DNA from 3 places in the Bariatricus sp. SGI.154 genome. Region 2 is predicted to be linked to each of the others. Evidence: riboswitches for the same ligand, from Rfam matches in the RefSeq annotation. Region 2 holds a riboswitch; each other region holds the start of a gene.

Region 1 (10,603 bases), on a different contig from region 2:
AAAGTTAGAAGTAAGGTGTACGGCAGAGAAGAGATGGATGGCGGTGCAGGACCGCCATCCATCTCCTCTCTGCCTGACAATCTTAGGTGGAACTTTTCATAATCAGTGGGAGATTCCATCGAGGATGCAAGAGGGAAGGAGTCTTTCCGGTAATGTATATGTAAATCGCTAAAGGAAACTATACACCTGAATCATCCACCTGATTCCTCCCAGAGAAGGTCCCTGTTCTCGGATGTGTCGGGTGCAAGCGTGAGTCATGGGTGGCTTGCGAAAGGCTCCGGTCGCCAGCCACCCATAACTCACACTTGCACCGTCCCCTTTCGATAACAAACTTTCCCTAAAGAAATCTACTCTTCAAATGCAATTACTGCCCCATTATACTTCTCATCAATGAATTCCTTAATCTCATCGGATTTCAGAACCTTCACCAATGCCTGAATTCCTTCATTATCTTCATTTCCCTCTTTTACAGCAATAATATTCACATATGTCTTCGCTGCCTCAGAATCAGACTTCTCATAAGCAATCGCGTCAGACTTCACAGAATATCCAGCCTCCAGTGCATAGTTACCATTCAACACTACAAAAGCAACCTCGTCTACTACTCTGGATACCTGCGCTGCCTCTAACTCTTCAATCTTGATATCCTTTGGATTCTCTTCGATATCATTTACAGTTGCGTTCAGTCCGGCGCCATCCTTCAATGTAATCACGCCATTGTCCTGCAGAAGGAGAAGCGCTCTCGCTTCGTTAGTTGTATCATTCGGTACTGCAATTGTATCTCCGCTTTCCAACTCGTCAAGGCTTTTCTTTGTTCCCGGATAGATACCAAATGGCTCATAGTGGATCTTTCCTGCATCTACCAGATGTGTTCCTTTCTCTTCATTAAAACTATCAAGATATGGTACATGCTGGAAATAATTTGCATCGAATTCGCCGCTTTCTACCACTTCATTTGGCTGAACATAGTCGTTAAATACGGTAACTTCCAGATCATATCCTTCTTTTTCCAATAGACCTTTGGCTTCCTCCAGAATCTCTGCATGAGGTGTCGCGGATGCCGCTACTGTAATTACCTTTGAGTCAGATCCGGAATCTATACCTGATTCTGCCTTAGAATCCTCTCCCTTGTCCTTGGAGCCGCATCCTGCCAATACTCCGATTGCTAATACACCTGCCAAAAATACTGTCAACACTCTTTTCTTCATAATACATTTCCTCCTATTTTTGTTATTATTTTCTTTTATCTAGATGAACAGACAATTTCATGCCAATTGTCTGGAATATTTGGACTAATACAATCAGTAATACTACCGTAACTATCATGATTCCGGCTTCATAACGGTAATACCCATAACGGATCGCGATATCTCCAAGCCCGCCTCCACCGACGGTTCCTGCCATCGCTGAGTATCCAAGAATCGTACCAAGAGCAATGGTCACACCTACGATCAGAGAAGTTCTGGCTTCTACCAGAAGCACCTTGACCACAATTGTAAATGTGGATGCGCCCATAGATCTTGCGGCTTCAATCACCCCGGCATCCACTTCTCTAAGCGATGACTCCACCATGCGGGCGATAAACGGAATTGCTGCCACCACAAGGGGAATGATGGTTGCCGTAGATCCATAACTCTTGCCCACGATCGCCCGGGTAAATGGAATCAGTACGATAAGCAGAATCAAGAACGGAACACTTCGCACGATATTTGCAATTACATCCAACAGTTTATACAGGAATGTGTTCGGCTTGATGCCATCCTTATCACTTATGGCAAGCAGAATTCCCATTGGAAGCCCGAATACATAACCGAACAACGTCGATGCCAGCGTCATATACATTGTCTCACCAATTCCTATAATCAGCATCTCGATTACTTCACTACTAAACATCTCCTGTCACCTCCTCAATCTCCAGTCCTCTTTCCAATATGTAATCTTCAATCTCTTTTTGAATCTTCTTATCTGCAGGCAATCCCAGGATCATCTCTCCCTTAGCGATTCCACCCACATTCTTCGTGTCAGCCTTTAAGATATTCACCGCAGTTCCCATCTTAAGGACCATATTCGCAATCACCGGCTCGAATGCAGAATTTTCCGAGAATACAATTCGGATTTTCTTATCTTCCATCAACTGATCTTTTAATGCGGACTCATTTGAGACTCTCTCTCCATCAATATCACGAAGGATTAACTCTCTTGCTTCTTTCGTCTTCGGATGGCTGAAAATGTCTTCTACTGATCCATGCTCTCTAATCTGTCCTTGTGACATAATCGCCACTTGATTGCAGATCTTACGGATTACGGACATCTGATGCGTAATAATCACAATCGTAATTCCAAACTGTCTGTTAATATCTCCAAGCAGATCCAGGATCGCTGCAGTCGTCTGTGGATCTAAGGCGCTGGTCGCCTCGTCACACAGCAGGATTCTCGGATCAGATGCCAGCGCTCTTGCAATAGCAACTCTTTGTTTCTGACCACCTGACAGTTGTGCCGGATATGCCAATTCCTTTTCCTCTAGACCTACAATCTCCAGAAGTTCCTTGGCTCTCTTGCGCGCCTCTTTTTTCTTAACTCCCTGGATCAATAGTGGGAAACACACATTGTCCACTACATTCTTCTGCATCAGCAGATTAAAATGCTGGAAGATCATTGCAATGTCTTTCCTCTGCTTCAACAATTCCTTCTCTTTCATGCCTCCAAGTTCCTTGCCTTCGATCCACACTTCTCCGACCGTCGGCTTCTCCAGGTAGTTCAAACATCGTACCAGCGTACTCTTGCCTGCTCCGGACATTCCGATGATTCCATAGATATCACCTTGTTCAATCTCAAGATTGATATCTTGCAGGGCATCAACTTTTACATCCTTTGAAGTAAATGATTTTGAAAGATGTCTTACTTCAATCTGTGCCATATTCCTTCCCCTTTCTCTGCATTGCACTTTACTTATTTTGAATTCAATATTCTATCTGAGATTCCGACATATCGGGTATATTTTTGTATAATAGAACTTTCCTTCATGCCCTCAGACTCTGCCACCAATCGTTCTCTTCCGATAAAAGCCAACAAAAAAAGAACAAGTACACGTCGTACCTGTTCCTCATACTCTATCTTACACGATTCAAAAATAGTATATGTTAAAATCAGATAATTCGACGCATACGCAAATAAGCCATGTTCATCATGCACATCATGCACATGTTTACACAGCCTACCATCATCATCATATTCTGATTCGTATTCTGATGATTAAACGTCTTCATATCTGATCTCCTTTCTTGCCGTAATCTCTAAATATGTTCTGTATCTTAAACTAATTCGCAGAAGTTGTCAAGACTTTTTCTCCAATATGACCAAAATAATCTAATTTCACTTGCCCCAGAGCGGCATCTGCAATATTCACACAGCTGCCTCCCATACGGTCAATATTCCGCAGAATCTCATTAAACGGTACGGTAAGGCTTGCCTCGCATTTACCCTTTCCGACGCGGTTCATATGCGCTTTCTTCATGCTGATATCCAAAGCCATGACCTTCTCTTTCTTCTTAAGGATCTTCTTCGCATTCTCAAGATCGCCAGTCATCATTACCTGTAGGGCTTCTGCGTACATATTTTCAATGATATTCAGGCTCTTCTCCAGATCTTTCATGGCATCTTTGGAATATTTATATTTCTTCTCAATCTTATCTTGTATAGAATTCGACACCTCTGCACACAATGCTCCGATACGGTCAATATCGCCCAGAACATACATCATCCCTGCCGTCTGCGTTGCCTGTTCCTCTGTAAGCACTCCGGCAGCGAACAGATCCGTCAGATAATCCGTTATCTTTCCATCCAGGCTTCGGACAAACTCCGCTTCTTTCAGAATCTCACGAATTACTTCCCGGTCTTCCTTCTTAACTGCCTTCACAAGGTTCTGAAGCATCTCATCTACAATTCTGCTGCACCGGATTACTTCTCCTGCAACAAGCTGCAGGGCTGCCGCAGGCTGACTGATTAATTTCTCATCCAGATAGAATGCATCTGCAGGGTTCGTTGCTGCCTGCTTACCTTCCGGGATAATGCGCATGACACTCTTCACCATGAGCCAGATCATCGGAATCCACAAAAGCGTCATCACAACATTGAAGGTTGTATGAGCGTTGGCAATCTGTCTGGAGATCACCTCTACCTCCGGTCCCTTCGGCGATATCCACTGGATGAAACGGGCAAATGGATTCACGAACCAGATGAAAAGCAGACATCCTGATATGTTAAAGGTACAGTGTGCAACTGCCGTACGTTTTGCATCCTTCGATTGTCCGACACTCGCCAGCAGAGCTGTAATCGTCGTACCGATATTATCACCAAGCAGAATCGGGATCGCTCCTGTAAGTCCCAGAATGCTGGTTACTCCATCAGGTCCTGGCTGCGTGGCAAAGTTTTGGAGCACCGCAATCGTCGCACTACTGCTCTGTACCACTAGCGTCATCAGTGTACCGACAGCAACTCCCAGTATCGGAATGTCCGCCACTTTTGCAATCATATCCGTGAATACCGGGCTGGATGCCAAAGGCTCCATCACATTTCCCATAGTCTCAATTCCCAAGAACAACAAACCAAACGCAAAGATTGTCTGCCCGATGTTCTTAGCCTTCTGGGATTTCGAAATAAACGAGATAATAAAGCCCACGAAAATAATCGCATATATGTAGTCACTCAGTTTAAACGCAATAATCTGCGCTGTCATCGTAGTACCAATATTCGCTCCCAGTATGATGGATATTGCCTGCGGAAGATTCATAAGCCCCGCGCTTACGAATCCAATCGTCATTACAGTTGTCGCACTGCTGCTCTGCAGCACGGCAGTTGTCAACGCACCCGCTAACACTCCCATAATGGGATTCTTCGTTAGCAGCGCAAGAATACTCTTCATCCTCTCTCCGGCTGCTTTCTGAAGACATTCACTCATCATATTCATCCCAAAGATGAACACAGCCAGACCACCTAATAATCCAAATGCTATCTCTAATGTACCGTTCATATCCCTCTCCTCAATTATTATAAGTATCGCACCTTTGGCCACAGACACGGCAGTCGCCTGCAGCCATGGTATTAATGTAGCGTATTTATGTAAATTCAACGGTACTCTCATTGTAAAATCTATGTAAAATGTGAAGTTTGTATCTGGTTTTTGGAAAGTATATGTAAAGTGGGAAGTTTGTTCGTGAAGAATAGGTCTTAAGATGTACGGCAGAGAGGGACAGTATGGCAGTTCATATCCGACTCCAATCGCCTACAATTCGTAGGTTCAAAAGAGGTCTGGAATCAGGAATCGAATGTAATCGTCGGAGAAAATCTGAAAGATTTTTCCGACTCAGACATTCTTGAATTCTGTGCTTGTGGCACAGAATTATCCTGATTTCAGACCTCTTTTTTACCAACGGATTGTACGGCTCTTCTACGGACATGAACTGCCATACTGCCCCTCTCTGCCTGACATTCTTATGTGTGACTCTTCATGAACTGTGAGGATTCCTGACTGGGGGGGGTGCGTGGGGCACGGTGTTGGCTAAATAACAGATTGGAAATGGAACGGATGTGAGGGAGAACTGGGCGAGTGATCGCTTTATATATTGGAATTGTGTTGACTGGAATGTATATGTATTATGAAGTAAACAGGAGTTTTGTGATTAAGACATAAATTAGTGCAGGGAATATGCTTTACATATAATTTTTCATCATTGCATACCGTAGAACAATCCTTTTTGAGCAAAGTATGCAAGCATGCATAGCCTGAACCCAAATTACATACTGCTCTCTTTACCCACCCACTCTGTTATCTTCCATAAAGTGCTTCTCCACGTACACACTCTGTTATCTATCCAAAACGTTCCACACGCATCTCCGCCGGAATCCCCCACTAGAGAAAATCCCGAGTACACGGGGATGTCAGGTGCAAGGGCAGGGAAGTTGTGGGCTGTGGCCGTATCATAAGCCCTAGACCTCGTTGCAGAAAAAGATACCGTCAGTTCGTGCGAAACCAGGACCACAAGTCCTGGTTTCGAGGGCATCTGAGTCGTAAGGCCATCAAGGGCTTACAGCGAATATGCCCGGTTAGAACGGACGGTATCTTTTTCTGTTACGAGGTCTTAGCGAAATGATCCGATTGCAGCCCACGACTTCCCTGCCCTTGCACCGTACACTTCCTACACTCACTTTTCTCCCTAAATTCCCATTGACAAATCCCCCCACCCCTTTTATACTGTAAATTGTAAATACAACTGGGGAGCTTATCGCATAGGCTGAGAGGAAGTTGACAACTTCGACCCACATACCTGATTTGGATAATGCCAACGTAGGAAACGTATACTCAACGAATATAGACATGAGAATGCGGGAGATGCTTTGGCGTCTCTCTTTTTTTCTAATCAGGATTTACATTGAACAAATACATATAGAGATGTTGAGAGTGAGCGCGAGTTCATGAAGGGGTGCACCACCACGGGTGTATTACTTTGTGAACTCTTTTTTGTTGGAATTATGCATATACACCTACAGAATTTGCCACCGTCAATTCCCTTCGAATGCTTTGGCTACTCATCTGCATCTCTAAAAAAGGAGGTGCACAATGATTACTGTAAACGGACAGGATGTAATACTTAATCAGCCCATTACCGTAGCTGAATATCTTAGGCAGCACCAATACCAGATCAATCGTATCGCAGTTGAGATGAACGGTGCTATCCTTCCCAAATCCCAGTATACATCCGTTATTCTAAAGGATGGAGACAAACTGGAAGTAGTAAGTTTCGTAGGAGGCGGCTAGATTACAGTATATAAGACACAACGACCCCGACTATATAATAGCAGATTGGAGGCAACTTAATTGAATTCTTTTACCAAAGAACAGATCTACAATGCTTTAAATGAACGTCACTCTCCCGAGACACAAGCACTTCTCTCTCAGGGAAATGTTGCCGTTGCAGGACTGGGCGGCCTTGGTTCCAATATCGCATACGCGCTCGCCCGGATTGGAGTCGGACATCTGCATCTGATTGATTTTGATGTGGTAGATCTTACAAACCTCAACCGCCAGCAATACTTTATGGAACACGTCGGCATGTACAAAACAGATGCACTAAAATCCCTGCTTCTTAAGATCAATCCTTACCTGGACATCCGAACAGACTGCATCCAGGTAACGCAAGACAACCTTCAGGAATTATTCCAGAATGATGCTATCATCTGCGAAGCCTTCGATCATCCGGAAGCAAAAGCAATACTTGTAAATGGCATATTGGAACATTTCCCCGATAAGCGGTTGGTGGCTGCTTCCGGGATGGCTGGATACGAGAGCAGCAATTCCATACATACCCGACGTATCACTCGCAATTTCTATCTCTGTGGTGACGAGACAACAGAATCCACCTACGGAAGAGGGCTTATGGCACCACGGGTTGCCATCTGCGCTTCCCATCAAGCAAATATGATTACACGGCTGATTCTTGGAGAAGAAGAACCTTGATTGCCAGGTTGTAACTTATAACTTATAACAAAAAGAAAGAAGGACATATTATGAGCCAAATGCAAAAACAAACTCAAAAACAAATTCAAAAAGAGGGTCAGAATAAAGACACATTTATTCTTGGCGGACATGAATTCACATCCCGCTTCATCCTCGGTTCCGGCAAATTCTCTCTGGATCTTGTAAAAGCCTGTATCGAGAAAGCCGAAGCCCAGATTATTACCCTGGCGCTCCGCCGTGCCAACGAAGGCGGACTTGCCAACATCTTAGATTATATCCCGGATAACGTTACACTGCTTCCTAATACCTCCGGCGCACGCAATGCCGAAGAAGCAGTCCGTATCGCCAGGCTTTCCCGTGAAGTTGGCTGCGGTAATTTTGTGAAGATAGAAGTTATCCACGATTCCAAATACTTACTGCCGGATAACTACGAAACCATAAAGGCAACTGAGATCCTTGCCAAAGAAGGATTCGTTGTCATGCCTTACATGTACCCGGACTTGAACGCCGCCAGAGATCTGGCGAACGCCGGCGCCGCATGTGTGATGCCTCTTGGTTCTCCTATCGGCTCTAATAAGGGACTTTGCACCAAAGACTTCATTCAGATCCTAATTGATGAGATTGATCTTCCAATCATCGTAGATGCCGGAATCGGACGTCCGTCACAGGCATGTGAGGCAATGGAAATGGGTGCATCAGCAGTTATGGCTAATACTGCGATTGCTACCGCTGGAGATATACCTGCAATGGCAGAAGCATTTAAGAAAGCAATCGAGGCTGGACGAAGCGCATATCTGTCTGGGCTCGGAAGAACGATTGAGAAGGGCGCAAGCGCCTCCTCTCCACTGACAGGATTTTTACAGGATTAAGGAGTGACCGCATATGGAACATACACATACGAAAAATGCACACATCAATGAAAGCATCCTCAGCAAGGAAATATTAGAAGACCAAAAGAAAAACCGCATTGACCATATGACCTATCTTCCAGGCATGGAGGTACTGGAATCCGATATTATGGACCAGGTAATTCATGCTATGGAATCCTATGATTATACCCAATATACAGAAGCAGACGTCCACCGCGCTTTAGCACACGAAAGCCGCACTCCGGAAGATTTCAAAGCGCTTCTATCCCCTGCTGCTCTTCCACTTTTGGAAGAGATTGCACAGACTGCACGCCAGGAGACACGAAAGCATTTCGGCAACAGCATCTATATGTTCACGCCAATCTACATTGCCAATTACTGCGAGAACTACTGTATCTATTGCGGCTTCAATTGCCATAACAAGATTAGCCGTGCCCAACTGAATCCAGAGGAGATTGAAAAAGAGATGGCTGCAATCTCCAAGACCGGGCTTCAAGAAATTCTGATTCTTACCGGAGAGAGCCGTAAGAAATCCGATGTAAAATACATAGGAGAAGCCTGCAAAATCGCCCGCAAATTCTTCAAAGTAATCGGCTTGGAGGTCTATCCGATGAACTCAGATGAATACGCTTATCTCCATGAATGTGGTGCCGACTATGTGACTGTATTCCAGGAGACCTATAATTCTGATAAATACGAAACACTTCATCTTGCCGGACATAAGCGCATCTTCCCATACCGGCTGAATGCACAGGAACGTGCTCTAAAAGGTGGTATGCGCGGAGTCGGATTCGCCGCCCTGCTGGGGCTGGATGATTTCCGCAAAGATGCATTCGCCACGGGATACCACGCTTATCTTCTACAGCGGAAATATCCCCATGCCGAAATTGCCTTCTCCTGTCCGAGACTTCGTCCAATTATTAATAATGACCGGATTAATCCGATGGATGTACACGAACCTCAGTTATTGCAGGTTGTCTGTGCTTACCGCTTGTTCATGCCATTTGCCAGCATCACCATCTCTACCCGGGAATGTGCTCGAGTACGCGATAATTTGGTTAATATCGCTGCCACCAAAATATCCGCCGGTGTCAGCACTGGAATCGGTGGTCACGTCGACGATATTGAAGAGAAAGGAGATGACCAGTTCGAGATCTCCGATGGGCGCTCTGTAGACGAAGTTTATAACGCTTTGCTGGAACATGATCTTCAGCCGGTCATGAATGATTATGTATATGTCTAACACTAAGGCGAAATACAATACCAAAGAAACATCCACTTACGATCATATAATCGCTGTCAGCAACCGCCATCTCTGCTCCCGCCCACTGCCGGAGCAGATAGCGCGGGTATGCAGTCTGCACCCTAGAGCAGTTATTCTTCGGGAAAAGGATCTCACAGAAAAAAACTATACACTCCTTGCACGCCAGATAACAGACATCTGCAAGGAATATCAGGTGCCATGCATCCTGCATACTTATGTAGAAACCGCAATACAACTGGAATGCGATGCCATCCATCTCCCGCTTCCTCTGCTTAAGGATTATAAGAATACAAAAGCAGATCAACTTTATACATTCTCCGCAATCGGCACCTCTGTGCATTCTGTTGAAGATGCACTAGAGGCACAGGAACTTGGTGCTACCTATCTCACAGCGGGTCATATCTATGCTACAGATTGCAAAAAAGGACTGCCACCACGAGGAACTGAATTCCTCCGTCAGGTATGCCAGAGAGTGAATATCCCCGTTTACGCCATAGGCGGAATTAAGATCAGTGAGAAACAGATTGCAGAAGTTAGAGAATGTGGCGCCGAAGGTGGATGTATCATGTCCGGAATGATGAACTTATAAGAACCTGTCTGTTTACAGTTTAAAGAGAATCTTATACACAGTTCCTGCCTAGAAAGCAGACCTCATGCAGCACTCTAGACTTTGTCAATCAAATCACCATTAGCTGGATTATCGAGCAGCCTGCCGCTTCCATCGAATCTCGAGCCATGGCATGGACAATCCCATGAGTGCTCATCCTTATTCCATTTTAAGGCACAGCCAAGATGAGGACATCTCTTCTCAGTAAAAGTCAAAAGATTGGCTATTGCTGTGCCTCCATTTATAAACAACTGCGGCTTTATCATGCTTCTTGATGGGTTAAAAACTGTTGTATATGGATTCTCTTTTTCTAATATCAGATCACCTAGAATCATTGCTGCCACCATAGA
Region 2 (8,895 bases):
TATGTACTTGGACCATTGGTTACAGATGTTGCTCCTGGATATGACCACATTACCGCTGCTATCGGCGGAGCAATCGCCGCTACATATGGAGCTGCTTTCCTCTGCTATGTTACACCGGCAGAACATTTACGCCTTCCTACGCTGGAAGATGTAAAAGAAGGCATTATTGCATCCCGCATCGCTGCCCATGCCGCAGATGTTGCCAAAGGACTTCCGGGCGCCGCTGACTGGGACTTTGAGATGAGCGAGGCAAGACGTAACCTTGACTGGGAGAAGCAGTTTGATCTGGCAATCGATAGTGAGAAAGCCAGACGGTATCGCAAAGAATCTACACCGGAACGGGAAGATACGTGTACGATGTGCGGGAAAATGTGCGCAGTACGAAATATTAATAAAATACTTCGCGGAGAAGATGTAGATATTATGGAATAAAAGGAATTTTAATCATAATTTTTGAGGACTCTTGGGGCTTTCTTGGGTATGCAATTTTGAGCCAAAGCACGCTCCTTCCCACGCACTCTTGCCAGAATCCTCCCAATGGAGAAAACCTTGAGATTATGGAATTGTCAGGCGAAGGAGAAGAATCGGTGTGGCTCGGAGGCCGTCAAGTGAGTTCTAGAAGCCGTTAGCGTAAAAATACCAGCAGATTGGCATGAGGCTTTGACTACACGTCAAAGGCGAAAAAGTACCCGAACTGCGAAATCATCAAGATTTCGGAGTGAGTGTACTCGGTTGCCAATCTGCTGGTATTTTTACGGTTACGGATTCTTAACGAAACGCCCCGGTCTCAGAACCACACTGATTCTCCTCCTTCACCGTACACACCCAACAATCTATTTTTCTACAACAAATTCCTACCTTAATCCTTCTTCACGACTTTACTTACAATCAAACACAACACAATCGTTATCACCATATCCGGCAGTGTATTTCCCACCACCATATCAATATTCATCAGCACCCGGTACACAACAAATCCGACTACCCATACCACCATATTTGGTACATTAACCACGCTCCTGCTGTTATCCCTCTTTAGAATAAAGAAGTCTGCAATCTGAATCGCGATCATCGGTGCAAATACAGAACCAATCAGATACAGGAAATCCGTAATATTATCCATCGGATACACAATCGCAGCCACCGTTCCGATCACTGTTACTACAATTGCCACATGCTTTCCATTTAACTTAGCGACAATGGATTCACTGGAAATTCCAGCTGAATAAGCATCCAGGAATGTCGTTGTAACCGTTGAAAATATGATAATCAGTAATCCAACGATGCCAAGTCCTGCTTTCACCATAATCTGGGCAATGTCATATTCTCCGGTATAAATCGCAGCACCCATACCTATCACGTACATCCAGCAGCTGACTACGCCATATACTATCGCACTTACAGCCGTTGCCTTTATCGGCTCTTTGGCTTCTCTTGTATAATCACTGATTAACGGAAGCCAAGATAATGGCATTGCTACAGATAACTCTACTGCCGCACCGAATGTCATGCTGTCATCTGCCGCCATTCCCACGGCTCCGCTGTCAAAGAAAATCACCTTGCACAGAATCAATGTCAGTATAAATAATGCAGTCATGGCGACAACATTAACCTTACCAAGATTCGTAATGCCAATCAGAATCCAAAGTACAATTAATGCACCGATTACCAGGCACCATACCCATTTTCCCGTGCTTAAAACACCATCTGCTGCCAGTGCTCCATCATAGATCATAATGGCCGTCCATCCCACAAGCTGTAGTACATTCAACACAGAGAACAGGAGGCTTCCCTTCTGCCCGAAACTCATCTTGACCGTCTCCATCGCACTTCTTCTTGCCATTCCGCCGATGACCCCGGCAAGGAAAAGCATCAGACAGCCTATGATATGTCCGATAATAATGGTGGCTAAACCTTTGCCAAATCCTAACGGTGCCAGATATGTACCGGTCAGAATCTCAGCAATAGAGACTCCTGCACCGAACCATATCATTCCATTTTCAAATATCGAGGTACGTTTCTCTTCCATAATTACTGTACCTCCCCAGCCGTTTTCACATATTCACCAGCCATCTTCACATATTCGCCAGTCATGTCGAATCCATGATTCATCGGACCGCTGCCGTGTCCCAGATCCAGCATTGCTCCAAGCGCTCCTGAGATGTACGCTTTCGCACGCTCCACAGAAGTATCCAGGTCGAAGCCCTTTGCCAGATTGGATGCAATTGCACTGGACAGGGTACATCCAGTTCCGTGTGTATTCGGATTATCAATACGTTTGCCATAGAACCATTTGTAACCTCCATCACGGTACAACAGGTCATTAGCGTCATTCAACTGATGTCCGCCTTTTAGGAGAACCGCACAGTGGTAAGTCTCGCTGATGACTTTTGCCGCTGCAATCATATCCTCCTCTGACTTAATCAGCATATCGGAAAGCACTTCTGCTTCTGGGATATTCGGAGTCAGTACACATGCCATTGGAAGAAGATATTCCTTTAATGTCTCAATTGCATCATCACTGATTAATTTTGAACCGCTGGTTGCCACCATAACCGGGTCGACCACAATATTTTTTGCATCGTATTCTTTTAATTTCTCAGCAATCGTCGTAATCAGTGGACTTACTGATACCATGCCGATCTTGACTGCATCCGGATAGATATCTGTAAATATATTGTCAATCTGGTCTTCTAAAAATTCCGGAGTTACCTCCATAATCCCTGTTACACCGGTAGTATTCTGTGCGGTTAAGGCCGTGATCGCACTCATGGCATATACGCCATTGCTGATCATTGTCTTAATATCTGCCTGGATACCGGCGCCTCCGCTGGAATCACTGCCAGCGATTGTTAATGCTGTTCTCATATTCATTCTCCTTTTCTTATGCATTAATTTTCTATAGCGACAAAAGGTGGTGCCCCCAATCTGCCGCTGGATAAAGCATCTGGTACACAGTATTATTTTATTCGGTATCATCTTTATTTAAAATAACAGTACACTGAACCTATAGGTCCAGATGCGTATTCCCGATTTGTTTCCAGAAATCCTGTAACTTCGTCATATTCAATAGATAGACATCTGCCAGGCCTCTGATTGCATCCTGATCCGCCTCACTGAAACGATCATAGACTCCAACTGTCCGAAACCCTGCATCTGCTGCTGTACGGATTGCATGCAAAGCGTCCTCGAATACATAGGTCTCTTCCGGGATTGTTCCTAATTCTTCTGCTGCCCTATGATAGATAATGGGTTTACTCTTTCCCGCTCCAACCTCTGAACAAGTATAAATCTTTCGGAAATATTTTAAAATGTTATGCCTTTCAAAAGCCGCCCTGATATACATTTTCTCACTGGATGTCGCTACCACCATTGGAATTCCCTTATCCGCCAACTGACCCAGGAATTCTGCCGCACCATTCTTCAGCGGCGCTTCATTTACATAGAAGTCTTTAACTACCCTAAGCACATCCTCTGCAATCCGCTCACAGTCCTGGTGCAGAAAATACCGTTTCTTCAGATATTCTGCCCCTTCTTTCACGCTCATTGGAAATAGGATTTTCCCAAGTTCTGGTTCCGGCGTAATTCCCATCTGAACCAGATATCGCGATGCCGCGTCATCCCATATCTGCGTAGAATCCAGAAGTGTTCCATCCACATCAAAGATTGCCCCTTTTATCATGCCTTCACCATCTTTGCGGTTAGTTCTTTCAATTCCGAAGCCGCCGCTTCAATATCCGGCTGTGCAAAGATCGCACTGATTACCGCAATTCCACTCATGCCATTTCCAGCAAGCTGCGATACATTCTCCTTACTGATTCCGCCTATGGCAACCACCGGAATGCTGACGGCCTCACAGATCTCTTTTAATGTCTCATGGCTGATTCCTTTCGCATCTGCTTTGGAACTCGTATGGAACACGGCTCCCACACCAAGGTAATCTGCCCCTCTTTGTTCCGCAAGCAATGCCTGTTCTACCGTCTTGGCAGTAACTCCGATAATCTTATCCGGTCCGAGTCGTTTACGCACATCCCCGGCTTCCATATCACTTTGACCGACATGCACGCCATCCGCATCTGCTGCAATCGCAATATCAACATTATCATTGATTACGAATGGGACTCCATATTCTCTACATAACGCCTTAATCTCCTTCGCTTCTTCCAGGAAGTGTTCCTCATCCAATTCCTTCTCTCTTAACTGGATAAAGGTTACACCGCCGTCCAAAGCCTTCTTAACCTGGCTGTACAGCGTCTCGCCATTCAACCAGGATCTGTCTGTGACTGCATAGAGCAGCATATCTTCCTTCTTACATCTCATAGTAAACTCCTAACTTTTCACCCCGTCACTCAATTAGGGACAGGGCAAATTCAATTGGGGACACCCTTATTTTAATTGGGGACGGGGGAAATCTAAAAAACCCCCGTCCCCAAAAACGGATATGCCATGTACAGCATATCCGTTATCTTACACACGTTATATCCCTACGTTGGCATTATCCAAATCAGGTTCATGGGTAAGGGCGGTATCAGCCCACTCTCAGCCTAATCCTTACAGGCTCCCCTTTTGTTGTCATATTTATTATACTACGAAAACATGATTTTGCAATCTTCTTTTCATCTCTTCGGCAACCCTCGCCCGTAACCGACAGAAATATCCAGGATCTGTCGGATAACTTTCGAATGTAAACTCACATCTCTCTCCTTCCATCACCAACGCTACTGTCCTCTCTCTTCCAATCATCTCCTCCAGTCTCATCAGCGCAAGATAATCATAGATTCCTTCCCTCTGCACTTCCGCCCGAATTGATGACCACGGCTTTCCATCCATTCCCGGATAGACGAGAAATGTATCGCCCGACGGGAATGCATACCCCGCATGTGTATTCAAAAAAGGATCTATATGTTCCACGGAATACTGCGAATTATAAAAATTATACCCCCAGTGCAAGAATCCCTTAATACGATAGAGATACATCAGCACTCCCATAATCCGGTTTCTGGCACTTGGCATGGCAAAGAACCGATTTGGCACTTCTTTGTACTGCGCGCAGCAATAATATACCCAGAGATCAGGAACCCCATGCTCCACAAATGGCTGTATCCGATTATTGGCTGGAATCGGATGCTTGATCAATCCCTGTTCATAAAAGGAATAATCACTAAGCGCATCCACAATCTGCCATCCGTCCAACAGATCCGCCACTCTCTCTGTCGCCTTTCGATAACTTTCAAGATGCTCTTGCTCCGGTTCATCTGATATATGGAAATACACATGCTCTCTGTCATACCCCAAGCCTGCCAGTTCCCTCTGCAAAGCCGGAAGGAAATCCTCCAGGAATCTACGGTACTCTTCACTGTCCGCTGCCACATGCCATCCAAAGAACTGCTTTTCTTCCCCCGCTTCCTTTCCATAGATATTCGGTGTTGCCTTTGCTCCCCACTGCGTAAAAAGATGCGGAATTTCTATGTGGCCGATTCCTGCCCTCCTACAGATAGCACACCATCGCGTAAGCCTTTCGAATCCGAAGAAATATCTTCCGTCCTGCCTCGTGATATCTACCAACTGCACGGTCGTACGTTTTCCTCCTACGTCTGTATCCAGCGGCGGCGTAAATACGGGCGTTAACAGCATGTTAATCCCCAGTTCTTTTCCTGCAAGCATAATCTGATGCTCCAGGATCTCCCAATGCTTTTCACTGAACACTTCTACATGATAGTAGTCAGCCAGGCAATCAGCATGAAACCATTCCGTATGTATCAATGTCTGCACCGGAAGCCTCTCACCTGTTACCTCTATCCTGAAAAATAATGTTTCCACTATTTTTTCCTTTTCTTCCAAGTCTTCTATCAGAATCTCAATCAGATATTCCCCTGCCGGGATCTGTCCCGTATCCGGGAAGTCAATCCATAGTGAACGATACTGCCCTCCAATAGGCGTGATTACATTGTTCCTGCGCGGCTTTAACAAGTCTGGGAACAGTCCTGGCTCTGACGTAAGATAATTGTCATCCGTAACCTCATAACATGGAAATGTTGATGGCACCAACTCCACATCCCTGACCCGCGCACAGAATACACCACCTTCTATTCGATAAGCAAAATGCTTTTGCAAGGACATGCCCTGATGCCCATGCTCTTTCTTATATACAAGTTGCACTGCCGGCACCTCACCCTGAAAAATATTGATCTTAAACATTTCCCCCGCTGCTGCGGGTCTCCAGGTAGCGAATACCTTCGCCAGACTATCCGTTAGATAGAATTCAAATCCCTCCATGATTCCTCACCCCACATATTTTCCTATTCATTGAATTGCAGAATACCTCCCGTATCATAGATCGCACCTCCACGCAGCAGGTATGATTTGAGCGCTGACTGAAGTTTTGTCTTCTCGGGAAGATCACTAACCTTAAGTTTGCTGCCATTAGCCCCGAAGATTCTATCCATTCCGGACGGCATCTCAGACAAAACCGGGAATTTTTCAAAACGTCTCATAAACTGGCAGATATTACCTGATTCCGGCGCAAATTCACTTAAGTTTACATCCATCAGCCAACTGATACACACCCCTACATTACCAGGATATCCATGCTCAGCAAAGAACTGCTTTGCCTGTCCAAATGAGGCTTTCACTTCCTCTGCCCTAAGAGGACCGGTAGCCGGAATATGAATATTAATCACAGGCAATCCCGGTGCCAACAGCAATTCATAAGCCTTCATACAGATACTCACCGGTTCTTCTATCAAAACTCCATTCGTGGTATCCGACATATTCCCCCATAACATCCCGTTCTCAATCCGAAGTGTGGTCGTGTATCCATCTTCACATCTTTTCCCATTCGTTCCCTGGAGTCTTCCATCTTTACGCACAGACAGCCCCGCCTCTGCAATCACCTTCCATTCTCCGGTACTCCGGTTACGATAAATATAATAAGGCTCGCGAAAAAGGCATCTTTCATACTGCAGTCTTCCCAATTGAAGAACCCTTCCTGTCATTACTTTAAGATTCCATTCCGTCTCCCCGATGCCTTCACGCCCCGTCTTCTTTCTATAATCCTCTACCCAGAGTTTGGTGTCCTTCAGTGTAGCCTCTATAATCTCTTCCCGAATCCCCCGGTTTCTCATCTTCTTTACTGTCTCCGGCACAATATACATTAACACGGCCGCCAGCACAAAATCTATATCCACTCCCAAAAAAAGATTGGCATATGTCTTCAGACATTCGCATTCCTTCACTGCCGTTTCCATATCCTCGCAATAAAATACCAGCCTCTCAATCTCTGCCAGTTCACTTCTTGCAGTCCTGTCTTTCAGCATTTTCCAGAGCGCTTCGCTTGATTTATCACAAAACGATTGATCGAATTCCAGATAGTACTGGCATAATTCATAATTCTCAGTCATACTCACACCTCATAATATATTTATGTCTAAAACAATTATTTCACATCTCATCTCTTATATGATGGCAAAAACTTCATCTGATATATCTCATCCCACTGCCTGATACGTTCCGGATCGGGCTGGTAGACAGACACCGATCTTCCCTGCAATATTCCAGATGCCTCCTTAAAGTTTTCAAAACATCCTGCGCCTATTCCTGCAAGCATCGCCGCCCCCGCTGCTGAAGCCTCCGGAATATTGGGAACCTGGATCGGGATACCCAGAATATCCGCTTTATTTGCCATCCAGTAATGGCTGCGCGCACCACCTCCCAACACCGTAAGCACAGATTGACTGATTCCATCTTTCAAACATTCTTCCAATATCATACGCACCTTTAGATTCAGCCCCTGGATAATGCTGCTCATCAACAATAACTGCGCTGATCTTCCGGTTACTCCTTTAAGCCTGCATATATAAGACGCTGCATAAGACCTAAGATACTCAATATCATCTGCTTCCGGCAAGAAAAGAGATTCTAAAGGCAAAATGGGAGATAGGATCAGATCGTTAAGCCCTTCGATCATTAACTCCCACTCTCTATCATCTATCCTGTAATAAGCAGTCGATAAAACGTCATTCCTAAGCCATTCCAGCCATAAAGCCCCCTGGCATTCCAGCGTATGTGAAAACAATCCCGGATAGATGTGAAGGTCCCAGAATTCAGTCACGCCTGCATATGATCCGGGAATACCGGACCGTTTAGAGATACATGATAACATCTCATAACTTCCGATTACTTCCAATATATGATTCTCTAACTCCATGCCCCCTGCTAATACCGCGCACAGATAATCCTGCCCACCACTTACTACAGTCACATCGCCTGATATACCAACGGCTCTTCTTGCCCTGGAATCCATCTTCTCTATTGCTTTCCCACTCTCCACCAACGGAAGGAATATACTTTCAGCAAGATATCGCGAGGGCAGGAACTCCCTCCACCAGTTCTTCTTCTGAATATCCAACATAGAAAGAGACCCTGCCGAATTATAAGAAATACTCATGATGCCACACAGCCGATATATGATATAGTCGCTTATCGGCAGGATATAGGCAATTTCAGCCATCCTCTCCTCCTGTCCCGCATATGCACGCATCATCTGAAGCCGGAGGTTGTCATAGTTACTTTGATATCCGGTATGCAGACAAACGGATTCCCGGTGCATCTCATTTCCCCCATCGTTTCTTATCGGAAAAAAGACTTGTTCTTTTCTTTCATTCAATAGAATCGCTCTGCATCCCATCGCAGCAACTGATACGGCAAGCGCTTCTGCTAACGGGTATGCCATCCGTACTTTCGCCACCGTCTTCTGTAAGATTTTAAGTACCAACTGCCATAGGCGTTCTCCATCCAATTCTCTTTTGTCAACCGTAAATGCAACAGCCGACTCCATTCTCTCTACAGCCAGGACATGCCCCAATGTAGATAATGCCACACATTTTGTATTCGTAT
Region 3 (10,603 bases), on a different contig from region 2:
GATCCTTCAAAATCATCAATCACCGCAAGGGCTATCTTTCCCTCTTCCAAGAATCCTGCCTGCAGAAGCCTCTCTGCCGTCTGCTGCCCAATCTCACCAGTCCCACACAAGAACAGACCTTCTTCCATCCCCGAAGCCTTCTCCTCCACTGCCTTCAGCGCTTCTTCAGACATCCTCCTGTCACGCCGCCAAGGCGCATGTAATATCTCTGCCTCAGGATGCAGTCCCCGGAACGCTTCTTCCCTCTTTCTTACATTGCTGATCTCCTGATTATCCCAGCCAATATACACATACTCCTGATGCTGCTTTTTCTGACAGTCAAGCAAAACCTTTACTGCATCCTCATTATCCAGGAATACACTGTCTGCATAGGGAAATGCATTATCCGTATCGAAAAATACCAGATTCATCCCAATACTTCTCAAACGCAGTAATTTTTCCGGGTCAATCTTCTGGTCATCCTGCCACACAACCGCATTTCTGATATTCTTACTGTACAGCCGGTACAGACAATCTTCCAAAGACGTATGCTCCGGCACTTCTACATACAGCATCAGACCCTCCCGCTCCCAGACACATTTCTGGAAGTCTGCGATAAACCTGGCAAAAAACGGGTTCTTGGATGGCGCAACTACTCCAATCATATCCAGCATATTATGATTGCCGTAATTCTTAAGCGTTACCCGTGTCCCATTACCCACTTCACGCACAATCAGTTCTTCCGCCTCCAGAAGTTCCAATGCTTTTCTCACCGTAATTCTGCTGACTTCGTAATCCTGGGCAAGCTGACGCTCCGAAGGAATCTTCTCGCCATTCTTGTAGACACCTTCATAGATCTGACGGCAGATGTCATTCTTTAGATCGATATACCTTAATTCTGTTATCTCCGAATTCACAAGTCCCCTCCTTTCCTGATACTTCCATAGTTTCCCTTTAATGGTATTATATCATAATACCATTATGTGTCAACCTATAACTCCCGATATTAGCGAAAAATGTCGATAAAATCAAGGAATTTCCTTGAACATAAAGGCTGACATTTTTAAAGATGCATGCTATAATTCAAACAAGCATTATTTTTCTAAACATTCTATATGACAAAGTCATTCCAAATTCTAATGATATTTATAATCTTAGAAAATTCGATGCTTAATCACAGACCCAAGAACAGCAGAGAGGATTCTAAGAAGAATGAAAGAGTCCTCTTATATCCCAAAAAAGGAGGACCATGAATGACGGAAGACCAAAGAATCATACAGGCAGCGAATGAGATTGTCACGCATCACAAAGTAATCGGCATGCCACTGCGTGCTTATAAAGACAGAATCTTTCGCATGATATTCAAAGAAAAACGGGAATTGCTCGAACTTTACAATGCCATGAATGGAACCAGTTATACCAATGAGGATGATCTAATTGTAACAACGTTAGAAAATGCAATTTATCTAGGCATGAAAAATGACATATCTTTTATGCTTTACGACCAGTTGACATTGTATGAACACCAATCCACCAAGAATCCCAACATGCCATTACGGGATTTACTGTACGTAGCAGATGTCTATTCTAATCTGACAAAAGATAAAAATCTATATAGTTCTACTCTAGTAAAGATACCAGAGCCAAAGTTTGTCGTATTCTATAACGGAATAGAATCTATGGAAGAACGCCGAGAATTAAAACTCTCAGATGCATATGAAATAAAAAGCGAGAATCCAGACCTGGAATTAAAAGTAACTGAGTTGAATATCAATTCGGGATATAATGAAGAATTAATGAATAAATGTCAAACACTGCGAGAGTACATGATCCTGGTATCCAAGATTCGGAATTACAGTCAAGAAATGCCCTTTGCAGAAGCTGTAGAATATGCCGTAGACGAATGTATCAACGAAGATATTTTAGCGGAATTTTTACGAAAGAACAAAAACGAGGTAATCAAAGTGAGCATATATGAATATAACGAAGAACGCCATCTTCAACAGGAACGTGATGAAGCATGGCAGGAAGGCAACAAAACCGGCAAAAAACTAGGTGAAGAGCGTGTTAACAAACTTCACTACCATCTTATAGAAGATAATCGTATACAAGATTTGAAACATTCCATCGAAGATGAAGCATATCAGGAACACTTAATGGAAGAATACGGAATTGAATAGAGAGTGTACGGCGCAGGACTCCGGCTGGCATCCCCTCAAGCATCCTCCCTCGCCGTTCACTTCTAATCTCTCATTTTCTACCTAAGAACCCCCTTGAATTCCTCATATGCCGCATCCCAAGCCTCTGCATCCCGCGGCTCATACGACATCACATTCTCGGAATTCGCAACAATTCGCCTTGCCTCTTTAATATCCTTGATCTCGCCCAGCGCCATAAACTGAACCGCCAGATTTCCAAGCGCCGTTGCTTCCACCGGACCTGCCATCACTTCACAATGATTGGCACAAGCCGTCATCTGGCAAAGCATCTTGCTTTGAATCCCCCCACCAATCATATGGATTCTGTGATACTTTTTATCCAGACAGAATTCAATCTTCTCCAGAACGTTCCTATATTTTAAAGCAAGACTCTGATTAATGCAGCACACGATCTCACCTACGGTCTTAGGAACCGGCTGTCCTGTCTTTTGGCAGAATTCCCGGATTCTTCTTGGCATGTTGCCTGCGGGTACGAATTCTGGTGCATCTACATCGATATAACTTCTAAAAGGCTTTGCTTTTGCCGCCATCTGCTCCAGTTCACCAAAACTATATTCCTGCCCTTCGCGAATCCACTGACGCCGGCATTCCTGAACCATCCATAAGCCAGTGATATTTTTCAGGAAATTCACCTTGCCGCCATAACTTCCTTCATTTGTCACGCTCAGTTCCAGAGATCTCTTGCCAATCGCAGGTTCTGATAATTCTGTACCATAGAGACTCCAGGTGCCACAACTGATGAAGATGAAGTCCTCCTCCTGAGTCGGCACCGCAACAGATGCGCTTTGTGTATCGTGAGACGCCACCGCAATCACTTTCTTGGAATCAATGGACAACTCCTCGCAGATCTCTGGTTTCAACTCTCCGATCACCGTCCCGCTTTCAATCACCTCCGGGAAGAAATCCTCCTTAAGTTCCAGGGCATCCGCCACCTCTTTCGACCATTGTTTATTACGGATATCATACATGGAAGAGGTCGTTGCCATGGTATACTCTGACTTCTGATTCCCCGTAAGGAAATACCCTAACAGATCCGGTGTAAATAAGAACTTCTTCGCTCGTTCCAGCATCCACGGACGCTTCTCCCTCAATGCATTCATCTGGAAAATTGTATTAAAATACATGAATTCATTTCCTGTAATCTCATAGAGGCGCTCTTTGGAAATCTTGGAAAATACATCTTCGATCATCCCCTGGGTCCGGTCATCCCTGTAATGGATTGCATTCTCCAGCAGTTCCCCATGTTCATCCAACAGAGCAAAGTCTACTCCCCAGGTGTCAATTCCGATACTTTCAAAATCCCCACACCTTTTTGCCTTGATCATCCCCTGCTTTATCTCATAAAACTGCCGCAGTGTATCCCAATACATGGTTCCGTTTACGGTCACCGGATCATTGGAGAATCTATGTACTTCCTTCATAGCGATCTTGCCATCTTCCAACGTTCCCAGAATCGCACGTCCACTGGATGCGCCAAAATCAAATGCCAGTACGCTCTTCGCCTTCTCTCCCATACCACACTCTCCTTCTTCCCTGTACTCATAGTCTCACACAGTAAGGTACCTATGACTAGTTATCTTCGATTCACTATCACTGATTATTTGTCGATTCCCGGATGTCTTCCGGTCAGCCCCATCTGTCTCCTGATATCATATAACTGCTCTACTCTCTCCTGACTTAAGATCTGCGGTCCACCCAGCATCTTAGCCTGATACAGAAGCCTTGCATAGAACTCCAAAGATTCCATCTTATGATATGCATTCAGCAAAGAATCTGAATATGTAAGCGCGCCATGATTCTCTAATAACACGGCATCATAGCGTGACAGGAATTCGGCAATGGAATCCGGCACTTCTACGGTAGAAGGAGTTCCGTACTTTGCGATCGGAACGCTGCCAAGCGCAATGACTGCTTCCGGCATGATTGGCTCCTCTAGTGGAATACCTGCAATAGCAAATGTTGTTGCATACATCGGGTGTGCATGAACAACAGCATTCACATCCAGTCTCTCCTTGTAGACTCTCATATGCATCTTAATCTCAGATGATGGACGGAATCCTTCATTTGCCTCCAGTACATTACCTTCACCGTCTACCTTACAGATATACTCAGGTGTCATGAAACCTTTGCTGACTCCTGTCGGGGTGCACAGATACTCATTGTCATTCAGTTTTACCGAAAAGTTGCCATCATTAGAAGCCACCATTCCCCGGTCATATACCCGTCTTCCAATCTCGCACATCTCTTTTTTGATGTCTAATTCACTTTTCATGTATTCTTCCTCCTTATGTTTCATTTTAGTCGTTCATTTTATAAAACAGTTTTATATAATATAGTTATATAATAGCACTGGATAAAAAACTACGCAATATGATATATTGAACAAATCTCATTTCCACTTTTTAGTTATATTTACTTTTATTTGTATTTCTATTTTCTGATTTTTCTGATATAATCATTTTAAAATGCATTTCATAAAACCATTTCAAATATTAACCACTATAGTTTTATTATTATGAGGAGGAATCATTATGGAACGCTTTTCTCTTTCAGATATAAAAGTAAAGAATCGCATAGACATCTTTCATTATATTTATAACAATCCTTGCAGTTCCAAGCAGAAGATTGCCAACCAGCTTGGCATAACGCTTCCTACTGTCACTCAGCATCTGACAGCATTGATGGAAGATCAGCTCGTAGAAAAAAGCGGCCAGTTAAATTCCACTTGCGGAAGAAAGGCAACTTCTTATTCTATTATCTCTACTGCCCGGATTGCTATCGGCATTGAACTTACGGAACACACCGTTCATATCGCGGCAGTTGACTTATACGTTGTCAAAAAAGCAAAAGTAAAGATTAATTTGAAATTCGAAAGAACAGAGGCGTATTTTGAGACACTTCGTGATCATGTTCTTGCTTTCATTGAGAAATATCATTTTAAAAATGAGCAGATTCTTGGAATTGGCATCGGGATTCAGGGACTGGTTTCACAAGGTGGCCGCCGGATCACTTATGCGACGGTTATTGATGTGGAGGGCCTTTCCATTGATATCTTTGAAAAATATTTTTCCTGGCCATGCCGTTTTATACATAACACTGACTGTGCCGCGAACAGTGAACTGTGGGTGAATCCTGAGATCAACGATGCTATCTATCTATCTCTCTGCATGCATCTGGGCGGCGCATTGATTCTAAACCGACAGATTAAAGAGGGCATTACGGGCAAATCAGGCATCTTTGAGCACATGACTCTGATTCCCGGCGGACGTCCTTGCTATTGCGGACGTACAGGATGCGCAGAATGCTATTGTTCCGCCAGTACTTTTCTTGATGACCAGATGGATCTTGATGACTTTTTCCAGCAGAAAGCACAGGGCAACTCTGATTACCAGAAACGCTGGGAAGAATTCTTATACTATCTTGCCATCCTGATCAATAATCTGCACATGGTCTTAGAAAGTACCGTCATTCTCGGCGGAGATATCATCCCGTATCTCACCGATAAAGATCTGAAAATGCTTCAGGATAAGGTCGTTGAATTTTCGGCATTTGGGGATGCGCCTACTTATATTCTGCCTGGGAAATGCCGGAATGATGCCGTGGCGATCGGGGCAGCACTGCCATTTATACAGGAATTTCTACAGAACTTTATAGAAGAATCCTGATTCTTCTGGCGGTTATATGGCTAAGAAAATAAACGAACAGCAAGAAATACTGGTAAATAACAGAATGAATATCGGCGGAACTTATACTTCATAAGATCTGCCGATATTTTTCTCTTATTATCCTATTTTCAGTTGGAATCAGGGTTACGCCTTCTATCTTATACTTTCATCAATTCTTCTGTTCTTAAAATAATATTCTTTATCCCGTTCACCGATTGGCCGCATCACTTTACAGGGATTACCAACAGCTACCACATCAGATGGAATATCCTTCGTGACAACGCTTCCTGCTCCGATCACCGTATTATCACCGATGGTTACTCCAGGCATAATCATTACTCCTGCTCCGATCCAGCAGTTTTTCCCAATATGAACAGGTGCATTATACTGATATGCCTGCTGGCGAAGTTCCGGCAGGATCGGATGCCCCGCCGTGGCAATCGTCACATTCGGGCCAAACATGGTGTAATCGCCTACGTAGATATGCGTATCATCCACTAGTGTCAGGTTAAAATTCGCATAGATATTCTTCCCGAAGTGCGTATGATGACCACCCCAGTTGCTGTGAAGAGGCGGTTCTATATAACAGCCGTCACCAATCTCAGCAAACATCTCCTTTAATAACGCCTCTCTTTTGGCGCCTTCTGACGGTCGTGTCAGGTTGTAATCGTACTGGCGCTCCAGGCACTGCTCCTGTTCTTTCATAATCTCTTCGCCATTGGGAAGGTATAGATCCGTGCTGTGCATTTTTTCAAATTCAGTCATATTGCTTCTCCTTTACATTTTTCCTGTCCGACAGAGTAGGTATACCGGACTGCATTTTACCCAATTTCTTATTATTTATTATAATAATCTCGAGAGAGAACTGCAATAATTTCATAAACTTAAATATTTTCAAACCATATTGGGCATTACATTTACATATAGGGAGGATTTTACCATGCAGGAAGTGTACGAATTTTTAAAGAACTGTAATACATATTATCTGGCAACAGTTATCCCTGCATTTCTGCTACAATCTCTGAATCCTCACAGATAATTAACCTTTTATCCGAGAACATTTTTCTATAAAATAATGACGACATGATGTAACGAAATGACTAGTTGGGGTATATATAAGCAAAGAAGGATGTGACGCGATGTTAGATATGGATTCCATATATAGCGAACATGCAAAACTGGTATATAAATTTCTAATCTCCTTATGCCACGAGACAGATACTGCCGAAGAACTGACACAAGAAACATTCCATCAGGCAGTCCGATGCGCAAACAAGTATAACGGGAACTGCAAGGTATCCACCTGGCTGTGCCAGATCGCAAAAATCTATGGCACAAAGAATTAAGGAGACGGAATAAAAAACTGATCATCGAATTCGCCGGAGGCGTAACAAAAGAAATTCGAATAAAAGATCTGTATACTGGCGAGGGGTTAGATAAAGTCGGGATTATCATGAATTAAAAAGGGACACGGCAAATTCAAAAAGGGACACGGCTATTTTAATTGGGGACGGGGGAAATTGAAAAAAACAATGTCCCCTCTTTAGTGCGTTAATCTAACGCTGTCTGTTTTACCCTGCTAAGTCCTTTTGCCACCGCCGGAACTGAGATAATAACCACCGTCATGACCGCCTCTGCCAGCAGAAAACTATAGTTATAAGCAATCGGGTAGATGCTCTTCAATGACTGCGGGAAATTATCTGGCATGTAGTCCATCCAATATAGGTATCCTCCCAGAGAGTGGAATGCTCCTCTGGCGAGAACCGCCGCAATATATCCCTTCAGCAAGCCATTCTTGCTTTTTGCGAAAAATCCGGCAACGCCCAGCGCCGCGAATGCCAGCACATAGTCACAGCAAACCTGAAAGAATGAAAGCACATACGGTTCCTGGATGAACTGTAGGAGCCCATAAGAAAGCCCCACAAGGATTCCAGTCTGTACTCCGTACCAGTTGCCGACCAATACAATGAACAGCATACTGCACAGCGTTACGCTTCCACCCCACGGCAACTTGAATATCTTCATATAAGAAGTCACAAACGCCAGCGCCATTGCCATCGCGCAGAACACTAACTGCTTTGTGCTCATCTTCTTTTTCCCGGATTTCTTCCCCGCAAAAAATAACGCAACGATAAAGAGTACAACTCCAACAACAATACATACCGCATATCCGGCAGTTGTCAGACCGCCTTCTGCATTGACTAATAGATCAAACATAAAAATGCCCTCCTTGTCTCCGATTGAAAACAAAAAGGGCTTGAAGCCAATCTATAACGCATCCCTACGTTGGCATTATCCACATCAGGTTATGGGTCGAAGTTGACAACTTCCTCTCAGCCTATTCTATAAGCTCCCCTTGTTATCAATCTTATGTAGTTTGTCCAGTCATTATCATATACATGCTGCTTGGAAATGTCAACTCCATTACATCAGATTATCTTTCTTACCTTGCAGGCATCTCTCTAATCAATCAATAGGTCTGTAACTTGTATATTTCAATTCTGCTAAATTTGCGAGATTCGCGTCATTTGAAAAAGCGCACAAAATATCTAATGAAATCAAGCCAAACTTTGTTAAAAATTTATCTTTACATTATCTATACTACGTGTTAATATTTTAACAGTTTAAGGAACGAGAATAAATGAGAAGGAAGTGAATGATAATGATGAAGTTATTCAATGCTCTTAAAGAGTATTTTTCTGGGGAAACTGCTTTGTCAATATTTATAGAGAAACTTAACTAAGAAGTTGTTAGGATGATTAGAAAGGTGTATCGAAAATTTTTTCGATACACCTTTTTTTATCATTTTCCAGATGGGTCTTACATTACAAGTATATCTATTCGCCTGCATTCTGAGTTGCTTTACGCTCTGCAATTTCTTTAATATACTGCGGATTTTTTGTTTCAACATCCAGGAACCAGATATCAACCAGCAAGATGATAGCAACAACTAAGGGACCGAATTTAAAGAATGCATCAATACCGCTGATCGTACTTGCAGACTGAACCTCCAAAGCACCATTATATCCAACTGCACTTAAGAAGAATCCAAAGGCTGCTGTCAAAGCTCCTTGCCCGATTTTGGCGCCTACAGAACTTGCAGAGAACAAGACAGACTGAACACGTATACCGGTCTTCCACTCGCCATAATCGATAGTGTCACCGATGAGGGCTCCGGCCATACCCATCGCAAAGCCCATTCCAATACCGCGCAACAGCGCCGTAGCAAATAAAATAGTAGAGGATGTCGGCACTACTATAAATACAACCTGAGCCACCACCATACAGATTGAACCGAACAATACCATCTGTCGCTTCGTATACTTTTTCAAAAAGAAAGGAGCCACTGCAGACAGAAATACGCCAGGCAAGTTGGAGCATGCAACAAACGTTCCCATCAAAGCCATATTTCCCAACACAGAGTTTAGGTAATAAATGGAAACAGACAGGTTAAAGGTCAGAATAAAATTGGCCATCAAATTAACAACAAAGGCCATCCACCAATATTTGTTTACAACAGCACATTTGATACCAACGATGAGATTCTCCGGAGGAACATCATTCTCTACCCGTTCTTTGACAAACAATACATTCAATGCCAAAGGTATCAGACCGATAATACCAAAGACCATAATAGACTTAATCCATGCAGACTGCAGCCCTTGACCTCCAAAAAAATCAACCATCGGCATCATAACAGATGCCATAATAGTCTGTGTCAAAGCTGAAAACATCATGAAAAAAATCAGCATCTGCGAACGGTCAACAGAGTCATTTGTGACATAGGACGGAAGAGAATTAGCGGCCATGCCCACATAAGTGTACAAAACAGTATTAAACAGGTTATATGTAACAAAGATGTAAACTATACGCAAGGCTACACTTCCGTCCGGAACCAGGAATACCAGAATAACGGAAAGCACCATAGGAATAGCCCACTTCAGTATAACGGGAATACAATGCCCTCTTTTACTTTTGTGGCTATCAATAATTTGACCTGCAATCAAGTCAGACACGCCATCGAAAATCTTAGAGAACGCAATAACACCGCCAACCAGACCGGCATTCAGCAAGATAACTATCTTCTGAAACAGTACTTGAGAAAGTCATCCACAATATCGACGACCTGGCTGGTCCAGAACTCCGCCCCTCCATGATCGCCTCCTTTTATGAAATACAATTGAACATCCTTACCACACTTTTTCATCTGGCGGTAGAGAATCACACTACCTTCGCAATTGACCAAACGATCCTTCGTACCATGAAAGATAATGGTCGGCGGCATAACCGTTTCTTCGGTAATGTTGCATTCAACAGAAAGTTTTTTCTTTAATTCAAGATTATCTCTCAAATCCACGCGCCCCATAACCAGTCCTTCCGGACTATCCGGCTGGCAGTGAAGAACCTGAATAGGATTGGAGTCTTCGTTCATGACGCTGCAGCTTCCATAATAATTAATAATGCCTTTGACCTCAGCAGAAATGCCGGGAAATAGGTTATTCTCCACATCATCATGAATCATACCTGCAAACATAGCTGTATGCCCGCCAGAAGAATCACCCGCAATAACAATATTCTCAGCATCCACATGATATTCTGCAGCATGGGCACGCATAAAACGCACCGCATTTCTTGCATCCATAATCTGTGCAGGAAAAGGCGCAATGCCAGAATGCCGATACTCGACAACAGCCACAACATAACCACGCTCAGCCAATTTGGAAACACGACATAATTGAT

What was found. A riboswitch is a leader RNA that binds a small molecule or an ion and turns the genes downstream of it on or off. The one in region 2 is predicted to bind thiamine pyrophosphate.
Region 1: it holds a riboswitch for thiamine pyrophosphate, as region 2 does, so the genes downstream of both, thiS (sulfur carrier protein ThiS) here and thiE (thiamine phosphate synthase) in region 2, are expected to answer to the same signal.
Region 3: it holds a riboswitch for thiamine pyrophosphate, as region 2 does, so the genes downstream of both, ACQRBN_RS01495 (energy-coupled thiamine transporter ThiT) here and thiE (thiamine phosphate synthase) in region 2, are expected to answer to the same signal.

The regions. Positions count from the first base shown of each region.
Region 1 is NZ_JBNPMC010000001.1:146,290-156,892, forward strand. Features, by position in the region: gene ACQRBN_RS00740 (hypothetical protein) at 169-303, opposite strand; gene ACQRBN_RS00745 (MetQ/NlpA family ABC transporter substrate-binding protein) at 348-1,208, opposite strand; gene ACQRBN_RS00750 (methionine ABC transporter permease) at 1,234-1,893, opposite strand; gene ACQRBN_RS00755 (methionine ABC transporter ATP-binding protein) at 1,886-2,917, opposite strand; gene ACQRBN_RS00760 (Na/Pi cotransporter family protein) at 3,317-5,029, opposite strand; TPP riboswitch at 6,261-6,368, shown strand; gene thiS (sulfur carrier protein ThiS) at 6,617-6,814, shown strand; gene thiF (sulfur carrier protein ThiS adenylyltransferase ThiF) at 6,875-7,513, shown strand; gene ACQRBN_RS00775 (thiazole synthase) at 7,573-8,382, shown strand; gene thiH (2-iminoacetate synthase ThiH) at 8,396-9,625, shown strand; gene ACQRBN_RS00785 (thiamine phosphate synthase) at 9,618-10,235, shown strand; gene ACQRBN_RS00790 (FAD-dependent oxidoreductase) at 10,310-10,603, opposite strand, start outside.
Region 2 is NZ_JBNPMC010000039.1:22,183-31,077, forward strand. Features, by position in the region: gene thiC (phosphomethylpyrimidine synthase ThiC) at 1-432, shown strand, start outside; gene cytX (putative hydroxymethylpyrimidine transporter CytX) at 860-2,029, opposite strand; gene thiD (bifunctional hydroxymethylpyrimidine kinase/phosphomethylpyrimidine kinase) at 2,032-2,868, opposite strand; gene ACQRBN_RS14480 (HAD family hydrolase) at 3,008-3,682, opposite strand; gene thiE (thiamine phosphate synthase) at 3,679-4,320, opposite strand; TPP riboswitch at 4,465-4,575, opposite strand; gene ACQRBN_RS14490 (DUF4091 domain-containing protein) at 4,582-6,276, opposite strand; gene ACQRBN_RS14495 (acyltransferase domain-containing protein) at 6,300-7,400, opposite strand; gene ACQRBN_RS14500 (FGGY family carbohydrate kinase) at 7,448-8,895, opposite strand, start outside.
Region 3 is NZ_JBNPMC010000001.1:290,294-300,896, forward strand. Features, by position in the region: gene ACQRBN_RS01460 (GntR family transcriptional regulator) at 1-896, opposite strand, end outside; gene ACQRBN_RS01465 (hypothetical protein) at 1,233-2,159, shown strand; gene ACQRBN_RS01470 (rhamnulokinase) at 2,237-3,712, opposite strand; gene ACQRBN_RS01475 (class II aldolase/adducin family protein) at 3,796-4,470, opposite strand; gene ACQRBN_RS01480 (ROK family transcriptional regulator) at 4,730-5,863, shown strand; gene ACQRBN_RS01485 (sugar O-acetyltransferase) at 6,017-6,628, opposite strand; gene ACQRBN_RS01490 (sigma-70 family RNA polymerase sigma factor) at 7,003-7,209, shown strand; gene ACQRBN_RS01495 (energy-coupled thiamine transporter ThiT) at 7,415-8,080, opposite strand; TPP riboswitch at 8,125-8,230, opposite strand; gene ACQRBN_RS01500 (MFS transporter) at 8,701-9,936, opposite strand; gene ACQRBN_RS01505 (alpha/beta hydrolase fold domain-containing protein) at 9,942-10,603, opposite strand, start outside.